DNA from 3 places in the Paenibacillus sp. FSL H3-0333 genome. Region 3 is predicted to be linked to each of the others. Evidence: predicted binding sites of a transcription regulator. Region 3 holds the regulator's gene; each other region holds the start of a gene.
What was found. Region 3 encodes Rex, which represses fermentation and respiration genes when NADH is low (regulators of the CRP and FNR family bind a similar motif). Its sites were predicted from a motif close to TTGTGAAATATTTCACAA; they were not measured.
Positions count from the first base shown of each region.

Region 1: a site for Rex is predicted at 2,378-2,395, ahead of MHH78_RS22970 (DUF1641 domain-containing protein). Genes of this name have one in related genera too.
Region 2: a site for Rex is predicted at 2,908-2,925, ahead of MHH78_RS27570 (flavocytochrome c). Genes of this name have one in related genera too.

Region 1 covers NZ_JBBODG010000001.1:5,110,459-5,117,334, reverse strand. The annotation lists gene MHH78_RS22985 (hypothetical protein) at 1-217, shown strand, start outside; gene MHH78_RS22980 (hypothetical protein) at 789-1,460, shown strand; gene MHH78_RS22975 (nitroreductase family protein) at 1,533-2,150, opposite strand; gene MHH78_RS22970 (DUF1641 domain-containing protein) at 2,473-2,910, shown strand; gene MHH78_RS22965 (NAD(P)/FAD-dependent oxidoreductase) at 2,942-4,120, shown strand; gene MHH78_RS22960 (SGNH/GDSL hydrolase family protein) at 4,280-4,909, shown strand; gene map (type I methionyl aminopeptidase) at 5,007-5,753, shown strand; gene MHH78_RS22950 (carboxymuconolactone decarboxylase family protein) at 5,907-6,194, shown strand; gene MHH78_RS22945 (Rrf2 family transcriptional regulator) at 6,302-6,724, shown strand.
Region 2 covers NZ_JBBODG010000001.1:6,240,855-6,247,730, reverse strand. The annotation lists gene MHH78_RS27585 (FMN-binding protein) at 1-39, shown strand, start outside; gene dcuS (DcuS/MalK family sensor histidine kinase) at 244-1,857, shown strand; gene MHH78_RS27575 (CPBP family glutamic-type intramembrane protease) at 1,891-2,703, opposite strand; gene MHH78_RS27570 (flavocytochrome c) at 2,941-4,500, shown strand; gene MHH78_RS27565 (NAD(P)/FAD-dependent oxidoreductase) at 4,584-5,822, opposite strand; gene MHH78_RS27560 (hypothetical protein) at 6,011-6,244, shown strand; gene MHH78_RS27555 (spore coat protein) at 6,281-6,679, shown strand; gene MHH78_RS27550 (Lrp/AsnC family transcriptional regulator) at 6,848-6,876, shown strand, end outside.
Region 3 covers NZ_JBBODG010000001.1:3,270,502-3,277,377, reverse strand. The annotation lists gene MHH78_RS14375 (aminoglycoside adenylyltransferase domain-containing protein) at 1-658, opposite strand, end outside; gene MHH78_RS14370 (cell wall elongation regulator TseB-like domain-containing protein) at 857-1,378, opposite strand; gene MHH78_RS14365 (amidohydrolase) at 1,408-2,709, opposite strand; gene MHH78_RS14360 (redox-sensing transcriptional repressor Rex) at 2,699-3,349, opposite strand; gene dinG (ATP-dependent DNA helicase DinG) at 3,488-6,349, opposite strand; gene MHH78_RS14350 (tetratricopeptide repeat protein) at 6,465-6,876, opposite strand, start outside.

The DNA.
Region 1 (6,876 bases), 1.8 Mb from region 3:
GGATACAAAGGTTGAGCATCTGAAGGTAAAATCTCAGGAAGCCTTGTATGTTGAAAACCGCCAAGCCTATGAGAATAACAGCAACGGCTATTATGCGTACATCCGCTGGATTGAGATTCGGGAGAACGAGGAGAGAAATATAATGCATGAAATAGGCACGGGCTCGACTGAAGTTACCCGGGAGATGCTGCTACAAGTGGCTGAAGGCCTGCGTTAACCTAGAGCGGCGGTAAGACCGTGCAGACACATATAAACCTCTATCGTTGATCAGTACATCAACAATAGAGGTTTATATTGTTACCACTATACCCATGTTAGTCTCAGACTCCTTATCCTATCCTTTGTACTCAGCCGGGTAGAAATGGTCCGAGGTGGCAGTATATTTGCCTATCCTGCACATTCAAACTGCTCTAAACTGATCCGCTTACCACGATAGGATGGATTGTGAAGCCTGTGAGCTTTAAGAAGCTCATACCGTTTCGTGCAGGGACTCACTTCAGGCGGGAATGTCAGGATCAAAGATATAGTCTCAGTCACAAGGAGGAGCGCTGCTTAAGATTAGCTGCCGGAGATTCTGCCCAGGCTATGTTCTTACTGCAGTGTCTGTTTCCTTGAGCTGATACCTGAATTATACCGTCCGGGCGGGAAATAGTAAAAAGCCGAAATTTTTATATTTGCACTCCCAGTTTGGAAAAAGGTCTTGTAAGCGCTATTATTCTGCGTTTTCCTTAGAATCTGCCGAATTCAAATCCCGCTGCCTTTGCTGTATAATGAAAAGGATGGTTTCAATGCTGCGTAGACTCCGGCAGCTTTGCCTGGAGGGAAAGGATACGGAAATGAGCTTGTATGGGGTGAAGCTTGAGGAACTCGGCAGCGGGCTGCTGAAGTCCTTTTTGGAGGATAATTATATATGTGCAGGCTATCCCGGTACGGGAGATCTGGAGAAGCATAGCAGAGAAGAGATCAGCAGCAAGCTGGCTGCCGCCGGCTATCACGGGCAGGAGCTGGAGGGTGCAACCCATACCCTGGATACCTTCGTCAATGCGATGCAGGATGGGGATTATGTGCTGATCGCCGATGAAGAATGGGTGTATCTCGGGGACCTTGGCGATTACTTCTATGATACCCGGCACAGCGGCGCAGAGGATAGTACAGCCCACCGGCGCGGTGTCACCTGGCTGAAGAGTCTGCCCCTCGCTGCGGTTAATCCGGCTGTAACAGGGCTGCTTGCCTCTGACAGCAGAATAACTGCCTATTCAGGAGTGCTGCCCGCAGCCCGAATCGATCTGTGGCTGGGGAATCAGGCAGGGGATGGCGGGAATGCCGCCGGTGCCTGTCCGGTTCAGGTGGATGAAGCTACAGTAGCGCAGGCGCTGGCTGTCCTGAAGGCAGCCTTGAACAGCACGGATGTAAAGCGGCAGGAGCGTGCGGCTGTGGCGATTTTGCAGTATGCGCGGTGAGCATGGATTGAGAATACGGCAGGATGATATAGACAAGGGTCTTTCGGCATATTAGCCGGAAGACCCTTTTTATTAGATGAATTCAACAAACTCATTAACCGGCTTGCGGTAGCCGCGCGGTCTGATCTTGTGCTGGTTATCCTTGCCGATCGTAATCAGCATTACCGGAACCATATGGTCGCCGAGACCGAGGGTAGCCTTCACAGCCTCCGGATCAAAGCCGATCATCGGGCAGGTATCCCAGCCCTTATCCTTGGCAATAAGCATGAACTGCATCGCCGACAGAGAAGCATTGCGGATCGCTTCATCCCGCTGGAACGCATCGTTCCCGGTATAAGCATCGTTGATAGATTGAATGGTTTGCTCGTATGCATCCTCGCTCATCGCTCCCAGCAGTTTAAGTCCGCTATAGATTTCAGGAGCCTGCAGATAGGCATTCTTGTCACCCAGCACTACAATAACAGCCGATGCGGTGTGGATCTTGTATTGGCCATACGCGTCCTTGCGGATGGCTTCCTTTACGTTGTCATCGCTGATCACCTTGTAATGGGTGTGTTGAAGATTATAAGCCGAGGGAGCCAGACGTGCCAGGGAGAACATCTCTTCGAGCTCACTCTGCGGAATGGTAACACCTTCCACGAAATTATTAGCCGATCTGCGGGACTGCACCAATTCGGAAAAAGTACTCATAAGTCATTACCTCCATCTAATATGTATGCTGCTTAGTAATAATCAATTGCTGATATTAATTAATAAACTTACATTTAGTTACTTGCTTAAGATATCACGACTCTCTGTATACGTCAATGAGGAAAAACATAATAATTTGTAAATTTAACCTTGTTAAACGACTGAGTTCGATAAAACCGATGAGGAAGTGATAATAATCACAAAAATAGGTTGCAAAGGTAAAAAGATTGTGACAATAATAACAAATAGAGTGTTATAATAGTCACATAGTTTCATTGGATGTCATTGTGCAAGAATACGATTTGTAAAAGGAGACTTCGATATGTCAGAAACCGTTACCCAAACCCTGCCTGAACAAGAAATACCAGAAGCAGCTCTTCCCAGAGAGGATGTGCTGAAAGAGCTTTTGAAGCCGGAGGTGCAGCAATCTCTGATTCTTTTGGTAGAGCAGCTGCCGCAGATCACACAAATGGTCAGTGTATTGTCCAAATCACTAGATTTTGTGCAGTCGGTTGCCACAGATGAAGTACTTAAGAATGATACAGTCGGTGCGATTAAGGAAATGGCGGGTCCTGTGGTGGGCACTGCCAAGAATCTGGCGGCTACTGTTATTGAAGCGAAAGACCGCGCGGAAGCAAGCAGCGAAACAGTCAGCCTGTTCGGCATGATGAAGATGATCAAGGACCCGCAGGTACAGAAGGCTCTCCGGTTCATGAATGCCTATCTGCAGGTCAGCGGTGAACGTCAATCGGGCAAATAAGCCCGTAATACTTAATGATGGAGGAATTATCATGTCAAAACATATAGTGATTCTAGGTGCAGGCTACGGCGGCCTGCTTAGTGCCTTAACCGTTCGTAAATATATGAGCAAAGCGGAAGCCAAAATAACAGTAGTCAATCAGTATCCGACACATCAGATTATTACGGAATTGCACCGGCTTGCAGCGGGCAGTGCGTCTGAACAGGCGGTTGCCATGCCGCTGGCGAAGCTGTTCGCCGGTAAAGATATTGATCTGAAAATCGCCAAGGTCAATTCGTTCTCCCCAGAGAACAAGCAGGTTATTCTCTCGGACGGCGTCATGCTGACCTATGATGCTCTCGTTGTCGGTCTGGGCAGCACCACCGCATACTTTGGTATTCCGGGACTTGAAGAATACAGCATGGTGCTGAAATCAGCAGCAGATGCGCTGCGGATCCGCCGTCATATTGAAGACCGGATTCGTGACTACTCCAAAACCCGCAACGCAGCAGATGCAACGATTCTGATCGGCGGCGGCGGACTAACTGGCGTAGAGCTGGTAGGCGAAATTGCCGATATTCTGCCTAAGCTGACGAAGCAATATGGAGTGAATCCTGCTGAGATCAAGCTTCTGCTCGTTGAAGCAGGTCCGAAGATTCTCCCTGTCCTGCCGGATCATCTGATTGAGCGCGCTACAGCCAGCCTGGAGAAGCGCGGGGTGCAATTCCTGACGGGTCTTCCGGTTACGAAGGTAGCCGATAATAAGATTGATCTCAAGGATGGGCAGCAGATTGTAGCGAACACCTTCGTCTGGACCGGCGGGGTACAGGGTAATCCGCTGGTTGGCGAATCCGGTCTTGAAGTCAACCGCGGCCGGGCCACGGTGAATGAATTCCTGCAGTCTACTTCACACCCTAATGTATTTGTTGCCGGAGATAGCGCTGTTGTCTTTGCACCGGATGGCCGTCCTTATCCGCCAACGGCACAGATCGCCTGGCAGATGGGTGAGCTGATTGGCTACAATCTGTTCGCTTATCTTAATGACAAGCCGCAGGAAGCCTTCAGCCCGGTTAATTCCGGCACACTGGCCAGCCTCGGACGCAAAGACGGTGTAGCCATTGTCGGCGGTAACTCCACTCCGCTGAAGGGGCTGCCGGCAACGCTGATGAAGGAAGCCAGCAATATCCGTTACTTGACTCATATCCATGGCTTGTTCAGTCTGGCCTATTAATCATCTATCCTTAGATCCCCCTGGGACTGTCATATGGCAGCCTTAGGGGGTTTTCTTGTTTTAGGAATAATTTTCAATGAAAACGTGTCCGCAGGAAAGCCGATTTGCTATAATGATCATGTTTACATACTATAGATGTTTCATAGGAGGATTTCAGGCATGCCATTTCAAAAGAACGATATCATCCTGTTCCAGGGGGATAGTATCACGGATTGTGGACGCAATTACGCCGATGCCTCATCACTGGGTGTTGGTTACGCGCTGATGGCGGGTGCCCGGCTTGGCCTTCAGTATGCAGAGAAGAATCTTACGTTCCTGAACCGCGGAATCAGCGGCAACCGGGCGGTCGATCTGCAGGAGCGCTGGGAGCGGGATTGTCTTGCGCTGAAGCCAACCTGGGTGTCTATCTATATTGGCATAAATGATACCTGGCGGTGGTATGATTCCGGGCAGGAGACTACAGCGGCTGAATTTGAGACGTCCTACCGTGATCTGATTGAACGGACCAAGCAGCAACTGGATGCCAAGCTGGTGCTGGTGGAGCCGTTCGTATTGCCGGTGCCGGAAGACCGCAAGGGCTGGCGTCAGGATCTGGACCCCAAAATCCACGTAGTCCGTGAGCTGGCCCGTGAATACGGCGCCGTGCTGGTGCCGCTGGACGGCCTGTTCGCAGCGGCATCCGTCAAGGCTGAACCTGCCTTCTGGGCGGGAGATGGCGTGCACCCTTCGCCTGCCGGACATGCCTTAATCGCCGATGCCTGGATGAAGGCTGTAGGTGCAATAAGCTAAGAGGTACGTTGATTTCACTCTGCGTAACAAGGCTGTTATACTTGTAGGATACATACTCAAGGTGAAGCTTTGATAACGAGAGGAATGTGAAGCAGGGATGACGAGCGAGACGCTCCAGGATATGCAAGGACTGAAAGCGGCGGGTGCAGTAGTAGGCCACACCATCGCCGAGATGAAGAAAAGTGTGGTTCCCGGAATGACGACTGCGGAGCTGGATGAAGTGGGGGCGAAGATTCTGAGCCGTTTTGGCGCAAAATCTGCTCCAAAGGTAACCTACAACTTCCCCGGAACGACCTGTATCAGTGTGAATGAAGAGGTAGCGCATGGAATTCCGGGACAACGTGTAATTCAGGCCGGAGATCTGATCAATATCGATGTCTCCGCCGAGCTGAACGGTTATTTTGGCGATGCCGGGGTATCGTTTCAATTGCCTCCTTATAATGAGAAGCTGATTCATCTCTGCCGGAGTACGGAAGAGACCATGATGAGCGTGATTAATCATCTCCGGGCGGGCATGAAGGTGAACGAGATCGGCCGGGTTATGGAGTCGGAAGCACGGAAGCGCGGCTATAAAGTCGTGCGTAACCTGTGCAGCCACGGCATTGGCAAAGCGTTGCATGAGAAGCCGTTTGAGATTCTGCCCTTCTATAATCCGCGTGTGACGACGGTGCTGAAAGAAGGCCAGGTCATTACCATCGAACCGTTTCTATCCACAGGCACTGATTTCGTAGAGCAGCAGCCGGATGGCTGGACACTCAGCGTTGCCGACAACAGCCGCGTGGCCCAGTTTGAGCACACAATTGTGGTCACCAAGGGCAAGCCGATTATTTTGACCAGTGCTTGAAGATATATAGGAATATTTAACAGTTGTAATGTATGCATTATGCAAGAAACCCTCATACTAAAGATGATGTTATGATATGGAATGCAAGAATCTGTTTCCAGAATCGGAGGGTTAATTAAAGTGGATAATGTACCGCAAGTCAGTCATGCCTTTATGACATTTATGAAGGAAGCGCCGGAGCAGCAAAAGGCCCTTGGCGAAATTGTGAAGAAGCTGGATGCCGCAAGCAGCCTGGATGCCAAAACCGAGGAGATTGCCTATATCTCTGTACTTGCGGCGGTTAGGCTGGAGAGCGGGCTGCCCTTTCATGTCAAGCATGCCAAAGCGCTAGGCGCAACCCGTGATGAGATCATCAGCGCAGTGCTGCTGCCCCTTCCGGCAGTGGGTAATGTGGTGATTCAAGCCCTGCCGGTGGCATTGCAGGCGTATGACAGTGAATAGTGTTCTGTTGTCTGCAAACTCCTCATGGGATTGACAATTGCCCTAAATGTAACTATTATAGTTGCATCTGGCGGAAGCATTCCGGCCAGTGTGAAGGAGTGATTGACATGAACATTAGCACGCGGTTTGCGGTGGCTATTCATATTCTAACCTTAATTGACAGCAACAAAGACGGCAAAAGCACCTCAGAGTGGATTGCCGGCAGCGTGAATACGAACCCCGTAGTGATTCGCCGCCTTACGGGTATGCTGAATAAGGCAGGACTTGTGGAGGTTCGTCCCGGTGTGGCCGGAGCGAAGCTTGCCCGCAGTGCAGCTGATATTACGCTGCTGCAGATTTATAAGGCGGTGAATGCGGTGGAAGAGGACTCCCTGTTCTCTGTCCATGAGCATCCGAACCCGGAGTGTCCGGTAGGTAAGAACATTGCAGGCGCTATTGTTCCAGTATTCTCTCTTGCACAGAAGGCGATGGAGAATGTGCTGCAGGAGGTCACCCTGGATCAGATCGTACATCAGCTTCCTGTGGCTTGAGACAGGAATATGATGTACGTAAATTTAAGGAAACCTTCAGCCCCGTTTTATGTTTTTTTAAGGTTCGGGGAGTATAGTGAAGTTCTCCACCCCCCAGTGGAACCATTTGTGGAAGACCCCGCCGTGCCTCGGCAGGGTCTTTCTTTGATCCT
Region 2 (6,876 bases), 3.0 Mb from region 3:
GCGGTGACCCAGGCGCTGGAACAGGCCAAGAAGCAGTAAGTCATCATTCAATTGCTTATAAAAGAGTTGTGGTCATATCACCTGAGCAAGCCCAGCCCTCCTGTCTCCGGCAGCACGGCTGGGCTTGCTGCATAGTTCCATCCCCAGGAAGCCATCCCCGGGAGTAGCTTTACAAATTCAGGTTCAACTAATATAGTTCGAATGGTATAGGAATATGGGACATGAAGGGAGGTCTTCGCACCAGTGGCCAGGAAAAAAAGCTACAGTCTGCGCACAATGATTGCCGTCATGGTGTCTGCCGTTGTCCTGCTGGTATTGCTGATTTTATATTTTATTTTCCGCAATCAGATTATTCCGCAGACCCGGCAGGCACTGGAGGATAAGGCGATTACGATTGCCCGTACTATCGCCCTGATTCCGCTGGTCTCGGAGGGACTCAGTGAAGGCAACAGCAAGGAGATTCAGGACTACACCTCAAGAATCGCCCGCCGTAATGATATTATGTTCGTGGTCGTGACAGATATGAAGGGAATCCGCTATTCCCATCCGGATGCCTCGCTGGTCGGACTGCCCTTTGCGGGAGGCGGTCAGGAGATATCGCTGCGCGGAGGGGAGAGCATCTCCGAAGGGGCCGGGCCGCTCGGCAGATCTCTGCGCGGCTTCGTGCCGGTCTATAACAACCGGGGGCATCAGGTGGGAGTGGTCATTGCCGGTCTGTCCCTGGAGCGGGTCGAGCGGCTGGTCCTGATGAATGAGTGGACGATTATTGCGATTCTGGTCTCGGGAGCCTTGCTTGGAGCGGGAGGAGCATTCATCCTCGCAGCCCGGATCAAGCGGATGGTGTTCGGGATGGAGCCGGAGGACATCTCCAAGCTGCTCCAGGAACGCAGTGCGATGCTGGAATCCACGCGTGAGGGAATTATTGCCGTAGATCAGGAGGCGCGGATTACCATCCTTAATATGGAAGCACAGCGGCTTCTGCGGGCAGCGGGGATTGGCGGGAGCGCCATGAACCGGCAGATTGCCGAGTATTGGCCGGAGTTGGGTCTTGAGCAGGTATTGGCTGAGGGAGAGGGGATACAGGACCGGGAGCTAGAGCTGGGAGACAGCTCTCTTTTGGTGAACAGCCTGCCAGTCCGGGTGAACGGGAACATCGTTGGCGCGATTGCTACCTTCCGGGATGAAACCGAGCTGGCTGTGCTGGTGGAGAAGCTGTCGGGAGTCTCGGTCTATGCAGAAGCGCTGCGCTCCGGTGCCCATGAGTTCATGAACAAGCTGCATGTGATTATGGGTATGACACATATGGGCCTGTATGATGAGCTGCAGCAATATATTCTGGGAACGGTAACCAACTACCAGAAGGAGATCGGGTCGATCACGAGACAGATCAAGGACCCGGTGCTGGCCGGATTTCTGCTGGGGAAGCTGAGCCGGGCACGCGAAGCGGGAATCGAGCTGCTGCTGACCGGAGACAGCTATCTGCCGGAGCCTGCCGATCCGCAGGTGATTCATGAGCTGATTACGATTGCCGGCAATCTGCTGGATAATGCCCTGGAGGCGCTGGGGGAGCTCCGCGAGCAACCCGTGAAGCGCGTGGAGCTTGCTTTTCAATATGAAGAAGGGCGGCTGCTATGCGAGGTTAGCGATAACGGTCCGGGAATTCCGGCAGGCCTGAAGGAGAAGATCATCGTTCAGGGCTACTCCTCCAAGGGTGAACAGCGGGGAATCGGCCTATATCTGGTGAAGAAAAGTGTAGACAAACTCAAGGGCCATCTTGAGCTTGCCGCCGGCTGCGGGCCGGGAGCACATTTTATCGTGGATGTGCCTTATGAGGTGAAGGAGGAGGAGGGGGTGTGAACTGTGCCGTACCCTACCGAAGCACCCCCTCTACTAGAGGGGAAGACCCAGGAAACAGAACCGCATTATATCTACTGTACCATGTGCCAGCATGGCAGAGGTCAGATCGCGCTTGCGTTGCAGTATTGCAAAGGGCAGGCCGAACAGAAGGATATACATGAGAGTGCTGATGATGCCGGAGATGATTCCACCCTGAATGAAGCTGTCCGGCGTGTGGACCAGCACATGCGGAACGATCATCATGAACCAGACTGTGAATTTTTGGGCTCTGGTATCAGCTCTGCCGTGCGTCAGGGACAGGCACATGGCATAGAACAAGGTACGTAAGGCTAGTTCTTCATAAATGGCCGGACTGAGCGCCACTCTGAAATAGATTAGCTTCAGGCTGAATCCATCGAGGCTTTGTCCGCTCAGCATTAGATTGATGATTCCGAGCAGAATTCCAGCGGCGGCTCCCACGAATAGGCTCATGAAGATTGTTGAGGCGCTGGTTATGTTGAGGAAACGAAGCTTCCCTTCGCTATACTGGTTGAAGGTGCTTAATACAGCCAACGATGCCATTAACGTGAGCAGGCTTACCTCAATCATAGAGAAGAGAGACAGATTGATATAGGCTGCTGCTACAGCAGCGGCTAGCAGGACAGAGAGCAGAATCTGCCGCGTTGACGGCAGCTTGTGTTTTACAAGCAGCAGCACGCTGATGAAGAATACCCATACACCCAGCAGAAGCCACATTCTGGCTGTCGGGGCGGGATTGTTGCTGTGAATGCCGAAATTCAACAGAAACAGCAATACAAATACACTAAACATAATCCATACCGTTCTAAGGTTACTTTCGGTGTTCAATACTTCCTTCTCCTTCCGGATACTTCAGTTATGTATGCAGACCGGGAAAGCCTATCATAAATCTGACCGGAGCGAAGTTAATTCTCTCACTCTTACGCAGTCAGCCATCCGTTTAGCTATTTAGTTAATTTGGTTACTTTAGTTACAAAACTCTTTAATAATTTACGGAAGGTTCCACAAACCGCTTCTTTGACGCTATGATAATTGTGAAAATATGCACAAGGGGGCACAACTCACATGAATAAGAGATTAACAGCGGCGCTTATCCTCATTCTCTCCGTGATGCTGGTGATTGCAGGCTGCGGAAACAACAATGCGGGCAGCAGCAAGAATGAGAGCAAGGGAACAAACAGCGCGACCACAGAGCCGGCAGCAACCACTGCACCTGCAGAGAAGGCAGAAGCCGTGTCGGGAGCATCCGAAGCGAGCTATACTCCGTACGATCAATTAAAAGATAAATATGATATCGTTATCGTCGGCGCAGGCGGTGCGGGAATGTCTGCTGCGCTGGAAGCCAAAGCGGCCGGCATGAACCCGGTTATCTTAGAGAAAATGCCGGTAGCCGGCGGCAATACAACCAAATCCTCCTCAGGGATGAATGCTTCGCAGACCAAGTTCCAGAAGGAGCAGGGCATCGAAGACAGCAACGAACTGTTTTATGAAGAGACCCTTAAGGGCGGACATGATACGAACAATAAGGAGCTGCTGCACTTCTTCGTGGATCAATCCGCAGGTGCCATTGACTGGCTCGATTCCATCGGAATCCGCCTGAACAATATTACAATTACCGGCGGTATGAAGGAGAAGCGTACCCATCGTCCGGAGGACGGCTCGGCCGTGGGACAATATCTTGTAGCAGGACTTGTCCGCAATGTTCAGGAGCAGGGAATTCCGCTGTTCGTCAATGCGGATGTGAAGGAGCTTACGGTACAGGATGGTAAGGTGAACGGCGTGAAGGTGCTGTTCAACCAGGCTGATGACAAAACGATCAGCGCAGCAGCAGTTATCGTAACCACCGGGGGCTTCGGTGCCAACAAGGAACTGATTGCCAAGGTTCGCCCGGATCTGCAAGGACTGGTAACGACCAACCAGATTGGCAGCACCGGCGACGGCATTGCCATGATTGAGAAGGTCGGCGGAACTACCGTGGACCTGGATCAGATTCAGGTTCACCCGACTGTACAGCAGGAGAAATCCTACCTGATCGGTGAAGCGGTCCGGGGAGAAGGGGCTATTCTTGTATCTGCTGAGGGCAAGCGCTTCGGCAATGAGATGGATACCCGTGACAAGGTGACGGCTTCAATTAATACACTTCCTGAGAAATCCGCTTATCTCGTGTTCGACGCCGGAGTGAAATCCCGTGTCAAGGCGGTAGATCAATACATCAAGATGGGTGTAGTCAAGACCGCAGATACCATCGAGGCACTGGCGGATCAGATGAAGGTTCCAGCCGCTGCACTTAAGACCACCGTGGAAACATGGAACAGTGCGGTGAAGAGTAAGTCGGATGCCGAGTTCGGCAGAACAACCGGTATGGATAATGATCTGTCCGGTGCTCCGTATTATGCGATTCAGATCGGCCCTGGAATTCACTATACGATGGGTGGAGTGGTGATCAACACCAACACTGAGGTCTTGAACAAAGACGGCAAGGCGATTACGGGCCTGTTCGCGGCAGGAGAAGTGGTCGGCGGGCTGCACGGCGAGAACCGCATTGGCGGTAACTCGGTAGCCGAGATTATTATCTTCGGACGTCAGGCAGGGATTAAGTCGGCTGAATTTGTAAAAGCGCAATAAGCTATTATTCTATATTGTTCTCATATAAAAGGGATGCTCCGCAGCCATCATGCTATGCGGGCATCCCTTTCTGTGTTGCAGCTCTAAGGCTGTATCGCCGGGGAAGGCGCAGGCTTGGCCGACCGGGTCAGCGAGAACAGCTCCAGCTCCGGACGGCTCTTGCCGGCCAGCGTATCGGCAAGCAGCTCGGCGGCAATCATGCTGTAGACCGTACCGTTTCCGCCATAGCCTTCAATGAAGTAGCAATGCGGGAATTCCGGGTGCGGCCCCATATAAGGCAGTCCGTCACGGGTGGAGCCGAAGACCGCTCCCCAGGAATATTCGGCCTTGATTCCTTGAAGTTCCGGGAACAGGGCCGTAAGCTCCTCGACCAGACGCTCACACTGGGAGAGGACCCTTACCTCACGACGCTCCACGCTGGTAAGCTGCTCATCCTTGCCGCCGGCGATAATCCGGCCTTCAGGAGTAGTCCGGAAATACAGATAAGGCCGGGCCGTTTCCCAGAGCAGGCTCTGCTCATGCCATTTTGGAAGATGCGGCAGAGGCTCGGTCATAATAGCATAGGTGTTGATCAGCTCTGCCCCCCGGTCCTTCTTCATCTCCTGGGTCTCATACCCCATAGCAAACACCACCTTCTTGGCGAAGATACGGCCGTTTGCAGTATGACAGATGACCCCGTCGGCATTGTAATCATAATGAAGGGCTTCGGTATGCTCATAGACCCTTACCCCGCCGGAGTGCGCTTTATGAATCAGGCTGTGTACGGTGCGCAGCGGATTGGTCTCCGCATCTCCTTTGGAATACAGCGCACCTGATTTGGAGAAGGCGTAATGGGCGCGGATCTTCTCCTCCTCCCAGAATTCCGAATCGAAGCCGTGCTTCACCAGATTCTCATTCTCCAGCTTCAGCATAGCAACATCTTCCGGCGTACTGGCATACAGCAGACTGCTGCGCTCAATAATCTGCGGATCGATGTCCAGCTTGCCGGGCAGGTCAAGAATCGCACGCATGGCCTGCTGGCACAGCTTGTAGAACAACACGCCATTCTCTTCCCCGAAAGTATTCATGCAAGCTGTCAGCGACTTGTCATTGGCGATCTGCAGCAGTCCCGTATTGGCGTGGGAGCTTCCGGTACCGATCGTTCTTTTATCGATAAGAACGGTATCTGCTCCACTGAGGGACATGCGGTAAGACATCATTGCTCCGCCCATCCCGCCGCCTACAATGAGACAGTCGCAGGTTATATCTTCCTCAAGCACCGGATATACCGGAGGCTCAGGCAGTGTGTGTTCCCAGGGCAGTTGCCCGCTGACGAGTTTCATAGATCTGTTCGCTCCTTTATGTCATTCAGAGTAGTATTATTTGCACTATTGAAGAGTCTCATGCGTCAAGACCTTAAGGATTATTCATCATATGTGAGCTTGCTTAATGTACCTTCGGGCACATAAACAGCCTTCTCCGGAAGCATACTAAGGAACGCTTGAATAACCAGAAGGAGGGACTACCGAACATGCAATCTAACCAAATGCAGGCACTTAGCGGAAAAGAATTGGAGTATATCGCCGACTCCATTTCTAATGAGGATTTGCTGATTAAGCAGCTCGCGGCTACAGCCGGAACCACTCAGAACTCTGCCGTGCAGGGGATCTGCATCCAGCAGATTCAGAGTCATACCCATCATATGGATATGCTGGTCCAGCTGCTCCATCAGCATCAGCAGTACGCACCATCGCAGCCGCAATAACAGGGATAACCCACAAATTCTAAAGGAGGTTTTACTGTGTACGCACAGAATGGAACGCCGTTTATGGCGGATGAAGATTTACTCTACACGATTTTGGCCGATCTGAAGCGGACAGTCCGCGAGTACACCACTGCAGCTACAGAATCGAATTGTCCCGCCGTCAGACGGGTATTCAATGATTTGACCATGGATACCCTCAGAATTCAGGGGGAATTGTACATGAAGATGTCGCAAATGAACATGTACACCGTTCCGGGTAAAGCACTGCGCCAGGATGTGGACAAGCAGATTCAGAGTGCCCAGCAGACCCAGCAGAAGCTGCAGCAGTTCGTGCGTGAGAAAACAGGCGGGGCAGGAGCCTATAACCAGAACTCGAATGTTTCGCAGCACCAGCCGAACGTCCAGCAGCATCATAACGGTTCCTATTATATGTAACCCTGGCGATGTTCCTGTGAAGCATTAGAGCGCTTCCCCGGCCATGCAGGAGAAAATACAAAAGGAATGAAGTCATATAGCCCCGCCTCGGCGGGGTTATTTTGTTTGCAGAACGGTACTTTTCATGTCATATTAATACTAAACTCTTTTTTGCAGGAGGCCCTAAGAATGAATGAATTGAAGAGGAAAGTGCTGGA
Region 3 (6,876 bases):
GACACTGTCTAAGCAAGCCGTGATAGACTTCAGGCAACTGCTGCAGCCCCCACTCCCCGCCTTCCTTCTTGGAAGAAACATGACCTTCCTGCATATAATAGAGTACCCTGCATAGATTCAGTGTGTAATACACCGGTGATTTCTTAATATTCTGCGGCGCATCATCGATATCCCTGATAATGGAATCCAGATAGTACCTGTTGTCTACCGGCGCAAAGGCCTCGCGGATCAGCTCCCCGAACAAGATAAACCCGCGATGGTAGACTACTGCAAAATGCGCCGCCAGATCAGCATCCTCAAAGCCGCCGCACAGATAATTCTCATCAGTTCTGTACCGCTCTAAATGTGCTTCCGAAAAGTGAAATTCAAAAGGCGTAGGATACACAAAATTGCGCAGGTATGTCTTAAGGACGATAGATAGTTCAATTCCGCGCTTATTCGGCAGACTGTCATGATAAGCTACAATACGACTGGCAAGTCTATGACTGACCTCTGCGGGCAGCTTGTCATGTACGACGATCAGCAGATCGATATCGCTGGTATCGGGGTGAAAACAGCCCATCGCCAGTGAGCCATGCACGTAAATTCCCGACAGATTCTCCCCCAGCTCCTCCTTGAACAGATCCACCGCCTGATACAAATAGGACAAAATTTCCATATTATCAATTCCCCCTGTCTAAAATTCCGTCTCCTGTGGCTGATCTAATATACATGAATGGTATTGCAACCCGTATATACTCTCAAGCCCATGAACGGCTCTAACCTGTTCTTTACTCTTATGGATACACCAAAAAAAGCGGGAGCACAGTATCACTGTATCTCCCACTTCTCCTATAATCCAAGCCTGGCCGTCCGCTTAACGGTTCGGCAGACTGTACCCCTCACCAATGGCACTGCCATCCTTGAAGCGGTAAAAATTATAATAGAATCGCCCGTCTTTTTTGTAAAATAGCTGCCAGGCATATTCCCCGTTGTATACACCGGGCAGCAGCCGTTCGATCGTAATGTCCGGCAGCTGAGCGGCTATGATTCCGCGCATTTTCTCTTCTGAGGTGCCATTGCTCAGTTCCTCAGCATACAGGTCGTTGTCGCCTCCGGCAGGCTTGCCCTCCAAGGTGAAACGGACCCACACCATCAAATCGGTCCCTGCTTCATTTTTACCGGTCAGCACCCAGTAGATCTCATTCTCATTCCATACAGATTTCTGGGCCTTGGTTACCTCTGTTAGTCCGGCACGCGCCCGGGCCAGCTCCTTGGCCTCACTCCGCTCGTTCCACTGGTCCTTCATAATGTAGGCATAGAACTGGCTTAGTCCGAACAGAAGGAGCAGCACCACGGTAATCCCCAGCCAGATCCATTTTCCCCTCTTCTTCTTCACCACGCTGCTTCCTTTCCCGTTCCCCTGAATTACCGTTTAAGCAGGCTCTCGAACGTCTCCTGTGCTTTGCGGCGGATGGCTTCTTCATCAAGTGTCAGGCATTGTCCATGCTTCACAACCTGCTGGCCGTTCACCCATACATGCTCTACATCCTTGGCACTTGCCGAATATACGGCATGGGAGAGCAGATCGGTATGCGGCAGCAGATGAGGCTGGTCAATATCAAGTGCGATGAAGTCGGCCTTCATTCCTGCTGCAAGCCGGCCTACCCCGCTTAGGAAAATAGACTGCGCCCCGTACTCCGTAGCCATCAGAAGCGCCTCAGGAGCCGGTACCGCTGTAGGATCACCGCTTACGCCCTTGTGGATCAGAGCCGCCAGCCTCATCTCTTCGAACATATCCAGATTGTTGTTGCTTGCCGCGCCGTCTGTACCCAGGGAGACCTTAATCCCGGCTCTCAGCAGTTCAGGAACACGAGCAACCCCGCTGGCCAGCTTCAGGTTACTGCCGGGGTTATGCGACACGCCAACGTTATGGCGGGCCAGAATCCCGATCTCTTCATCGTTCAGATGAACCCCGTGGGCAATGAGCGAAGGACGGGTGAACATTCCGAGCTTCTCCAGATGTGCGACCGGACGCAGGCCGTAGTCGGCCACGTTCTGTTCCACTTCATGGCGCGTCTCGGACATATGGGTGTGCATTGGCAGGTCCAGATCATGGGCAGCCTGCACAAACTTCATGAAAAACTCTGGAGGACAGGTGTACGGGGCGTGCGGTGAGAGCATGGTCGTAATTCTGCCGTCAGCCTTGCCGTGCCAGTTACGGGCAAAAGCAATCGCCTCAGCGAGCTTCGCTTGCTGTACCTCTTCCGGGCACAGCCCAATTACGCCGCGCATCAACACCGCACGAATACCGGACTGCTCGGTCACTTCCGCTACCCGGTCCATATGATCATACATATCGAGGAAGGTGGTTGTGCCGCCCTTCAGCATCTCCAGCACGGACAACGAGGTTCCCCAATATACATCATCACCAGTGAATTTCTCTTCCATCGGCCACATCTTCTCCTGCAGCCAAGACTGAAGCACCATATCGTCGCCGTATCCGCGCAGCAGTGACATTGCAGTATGACCATGGGTATTGACCAGACCAGGCATGAACAGCAGACGGCTGCCGTCTACGACCTGTGCGCCATCCTCCACTACTGGCTCAGCTTCACCTATGTAAGTAATCAAATCATTCTCCAGGGTCATGTACCCGCTCAGAACCGGCTTGTCACTGCCCGGAACCAGGAAGTGCCCATTCTTGATTATCGTGATCTTACTGCTCATCTTCAGCCTCATCCTTTCCATCATGCAAATAATAGGCCAAGCTCTGCAGATCTGTGGTGAAATCTGCGGCATGAATCCGGATATTGGCAGGCGTCTTGAGAATAACCGGTGCGAAGTTCAGAATCGCCTCGATACCGGAATCGACAAGAATATCAGCTACGTTCTGGGCTTCGCTGTCGGGCACGGTAATAATCCCGATCCGGATGCCCTGCGAACGGATTGTACTGCTTAGCTCCTCCATCGGCTGCACAACCAGCGAGTTGATTTGCTGGCCCACCTTCGGCGGGTAGGCATCGAAGATGGCAGTAATCTTCATCGTATCCTTTAAGTAAGCGTTGTAGTTTGACAAGGCATGACCGAGATTACCGGCTCCAACCAGTGCAACATTAATTTGCTGGTCAAGCTTCAGGATATGGCGGATCTTCTCAATCAGATAAGATACATCATAGCCGATGCCTTTTCTGCCAAAATCACCGAAATAAGCCAAATCCTTACGGATCTGGGCGGGATTCAGATCAAGCTTCTGGCCCAGCTCCTGGGAAGAGACTGTGGAGATTTCACGTTTTTGGAGATCGTTCAGGAAACGCAGGTACACTGGTAGCCTGCGCACGACGGCCTCCGATATTTTATCCGATTTCATGTATTCTCCTCCTTAAAAGTTGTGTTAGACCCGTACAATTATAGCAACCGTGCCCCGCCGCCTGCCGGAGTGGCAGGGCAGGCGGGAACGGATCTTCAGGTTAATCATGACTTATTAATAATAGCAATAGCAGATGAATTAGGAAACCCCGCCGTCATCCAGCCATTCGGCAATTCTCGGGACCATCTGCTCGGTGAGCATATGCTCCATCTTGGGACCGGGGAGCGAGTACAGGAAGTACTTTCCGTAATGCGATTCAATGACTCTGGTATCGTACACAATTACGATGCCCCGGTCCTGCGCCGTGCGGACCAGCCGCCCGAAGCCCTGCTTGAAGCGGATGACGGCCTGCGGCACGGACAGCTTCATGAACGGATTCTTCTTCTGTGCCTGAAGCAGCTCCGACTTCGCTTCTGCCAGCGGGTGATTCGGCGGCTGGAACGGCAGTCTGACAATCGCCAGGCAGGTCAATGCTTCTCCCGGGATATCCACCCCTTCCCAGAAGCTGCTGGTACCCAGCAAGACCGAAGCCGGGCTATCCTGGAAGCGGCGGATCAGCTTGCTCCGGCTGCCGCCTTCCACGCCTTGTCCCAGCACCGCGATATCCTGTGAGGCAAGCGCCTCCTTCAGCGGTTCATACACCTGGCGCAGCATCTTGTAGGAGGTGAACAGCACCAGCATCCGCCCCCGTGTTGTTACAGCTGTCTCGGCAAGGGAGTGCACGAGGGTGTCCACAAAGCGGGCATCACCTATACTTCCCTTGACGCTAGGGAAGTCCCGGGGAATGACCAGGAGAGCCTGCTCACGATACTTGAATGGCGATGGAAGCAGTGCAGTCATCAGACGCCTCTGCTCGGCAGCCTCGCCAAGACCCAGGTTATCGATCATGAACTGGAAGGATTTATCCACGGATAAGGTGGCCGAGGTCAGGATAATGCTCTTCTTCTTATCGAAGAACAGCTCCCTGAGCTGGGTGCTGACATCTACGGGAACAGCATACATTTGCAGCGACTTGCCCTTATAATTGCCGCTTCCCTCCAGCCAATACACGATATTCTCATCGTTCAGACTCATGAAGAAGCGGATCTGCTCTCTAATGGATGCCAGATCCTTGAATAACCCGCCGATATCAGTCACAAGACTGTCTGAGGAGGACTGGCTGTCCGTGTCACGCATCTCATTGAGCATTTTGTCGCCCTTGCGGATGATATCGCTCAGACTGAGGTTCAGTGTATTCTCAAGGGCAGCCAGCTCCTCCCAATCCTTCGGCTTCTTGCCCGGCTGCAGGCGTGCCACCAGCTGGCCTGCTTCACCGGCTCCGGCATCGCTGCGCTCGGGCAGCAGGCTGAAGAGCCTGTCACTAAGCGCATCCCAGGACTCCTTCACCGTCAGCAGATCTGGATAGATCCGGTCGATCACGCCGCTCCATTCGGAGGCCTGCTCACTGCCTGAAGACTGCAGACTCTGGCGGAGGGCAGGCAGCTGCCCGCTACGGCTATCTTTATAGAGACGGGTGAGGGTATGGGCGAATGTGAAATATTTCATCTGCATGCCAAGATGCTTGCCGGCAATATCCTCCAGATGATGGGCTTCATCAATAACAAGATGGTCGTACGCCGGAAGAAGCTGATGCCCGGCTTTGACATCTGCGAACAGCTTGGAGTGATTGGTGACCACCACATCGGAGATCCCGGCTTCATGCTTGGCCCGGTGGTAATAGCATTTGCGGAACCAGGGACAGGCGCGTCCCAGGCAGGAGTCGGTATCACTGGAAACAGTCTCCCAGAAATCGCCGCCCCGTCCGCTTAAGTTAAGCTCCTCATCATCGCCGGTCGTCGTCTGGGTCAGCCAGACGAGCATTTGCGCAGCGGTGAGCGCTTCTTCCCTTGGACTCGTAAAGTCCTTTTTGTTCATTCTATGTTCGAACTTGCGCAGACACAAATAGTGCCCTCTTCCCTTAAAGATGGAGGCCTTGAACGGGAACGGCACAACGCTGGTTAAGAGCGGGATATCCCGCTCCCGCAGCTGATCCTGAAGGTTAATGGTATGAGTGCTGACCATCACCTTCTGATTACTTTTCACACTATGGTAGATGGCCGGAAGCAGATAACCCAGCGATTTGCCGGTGCCTGTTCCCGCTTCAATCAGCAGATGCTTGTCCTGCTCAAGTGCTGTAATGACCTCATGGATCATCAGCTCCTGGGCTTCGCGGCTCTCATACTGGGGAAGAGCAGCCTTCAGCCGCTTGGTTACCTCATCCATATATTCTTCAAAGGTAATATTCTCCAGCGGATTGACGCTTCCTTCCTCCCGTGGCGAATCCAGCTCTGCCCAGTCCCCCACAGCCAGCGCAAGCTGGCGGTAGAAGCTCAGCTCACCTTCCGGCTGAAAGGTCTCCATCTCCCGCTCCCGCAGCAGACCGTCGAAATACCAGGCCAGATCACTGTCTTCGTCCGCGAACAGCTCATTCAGCCGCTGAATCGTCAAGAGCGGCAGACTCTGCAGCTCTTCCAGACATTTGAGCAGCACAATAGCCGTGGCAAGCGCATCACTGTCCGCCTGATGGGGACGGTCATGCGTAATGCCGAAGTGGCTGCTTACCGCGCCAAGCTGATAAGTGCTCAGCGAGGGAAAGCATATTTTGAGAAAATCAATCGTATCCAGAATCCGCCCCTGAAACGGCAGGTAGCCGCAGCGGTCCAGCGCATTCTGCAAAAAATGAAAATCAAACGCGACATTGTGTCCGACGAGGACTACATCATCCAGCAGCGGCACCAGCTCCATCATCATCTCATCGAGCTCCGGCGCATCCTGTACATCGCTGTCTGTAATTCCGGTCAGGCCCGTAATAAAAGGAGGAATGGGCGCTCCGGGCTTGACATAGGAACCATACACCCGGGAGATCGTCCCGTCTTCTTCTATAATGGCAAGGCCAACCTGGATGATCTCTCCCACAGATTGGGTTCCCGTAGTTTCAAAATCAAGCACGGCAAATTTCATTTTAAGTTCTATTCCCTTTCACTTGAGACTCTTTATCAGCATAACAGAAGTTACGAAAAAAGGCGATGCACACCCCGGGAAACGGGGCGCATCGCCTAAAGAAACCGAGGATAAATTATAAAAGCGAAACCAGCTGATGGCCAAACTCCAGCTTCCCGCCCCGTCTGCGGCATACCTCCAGATTCACATTCGGCTCCGGCAGATCCGGGTCATGCAGCAGCGACAGGCTGAACAGCTCACTGGCCTCATTGAAGCGTTCCTGAGAAGCCCGGATACAGCCCAGCGCATTATAGATCATCGCCTTCAGCTTCTCCTCACGGATCAGGCCCAGCATGTGATTCAGATGTCCCCAGGCGGTATCGCCTTCTCCCTCCTGCAGATAAGCCATGGCCAGATACAGGCGGGCAGCGAGGCTGTCCGGATACTTAGCCGTAACCTCCCTGAACTGTTCAATGCATTTGCGGTACATCAGCAGCTTGTAATAGCCCTGGCCTCTGACAAAAGCATCCATCCCAAGCTCGGGCGCT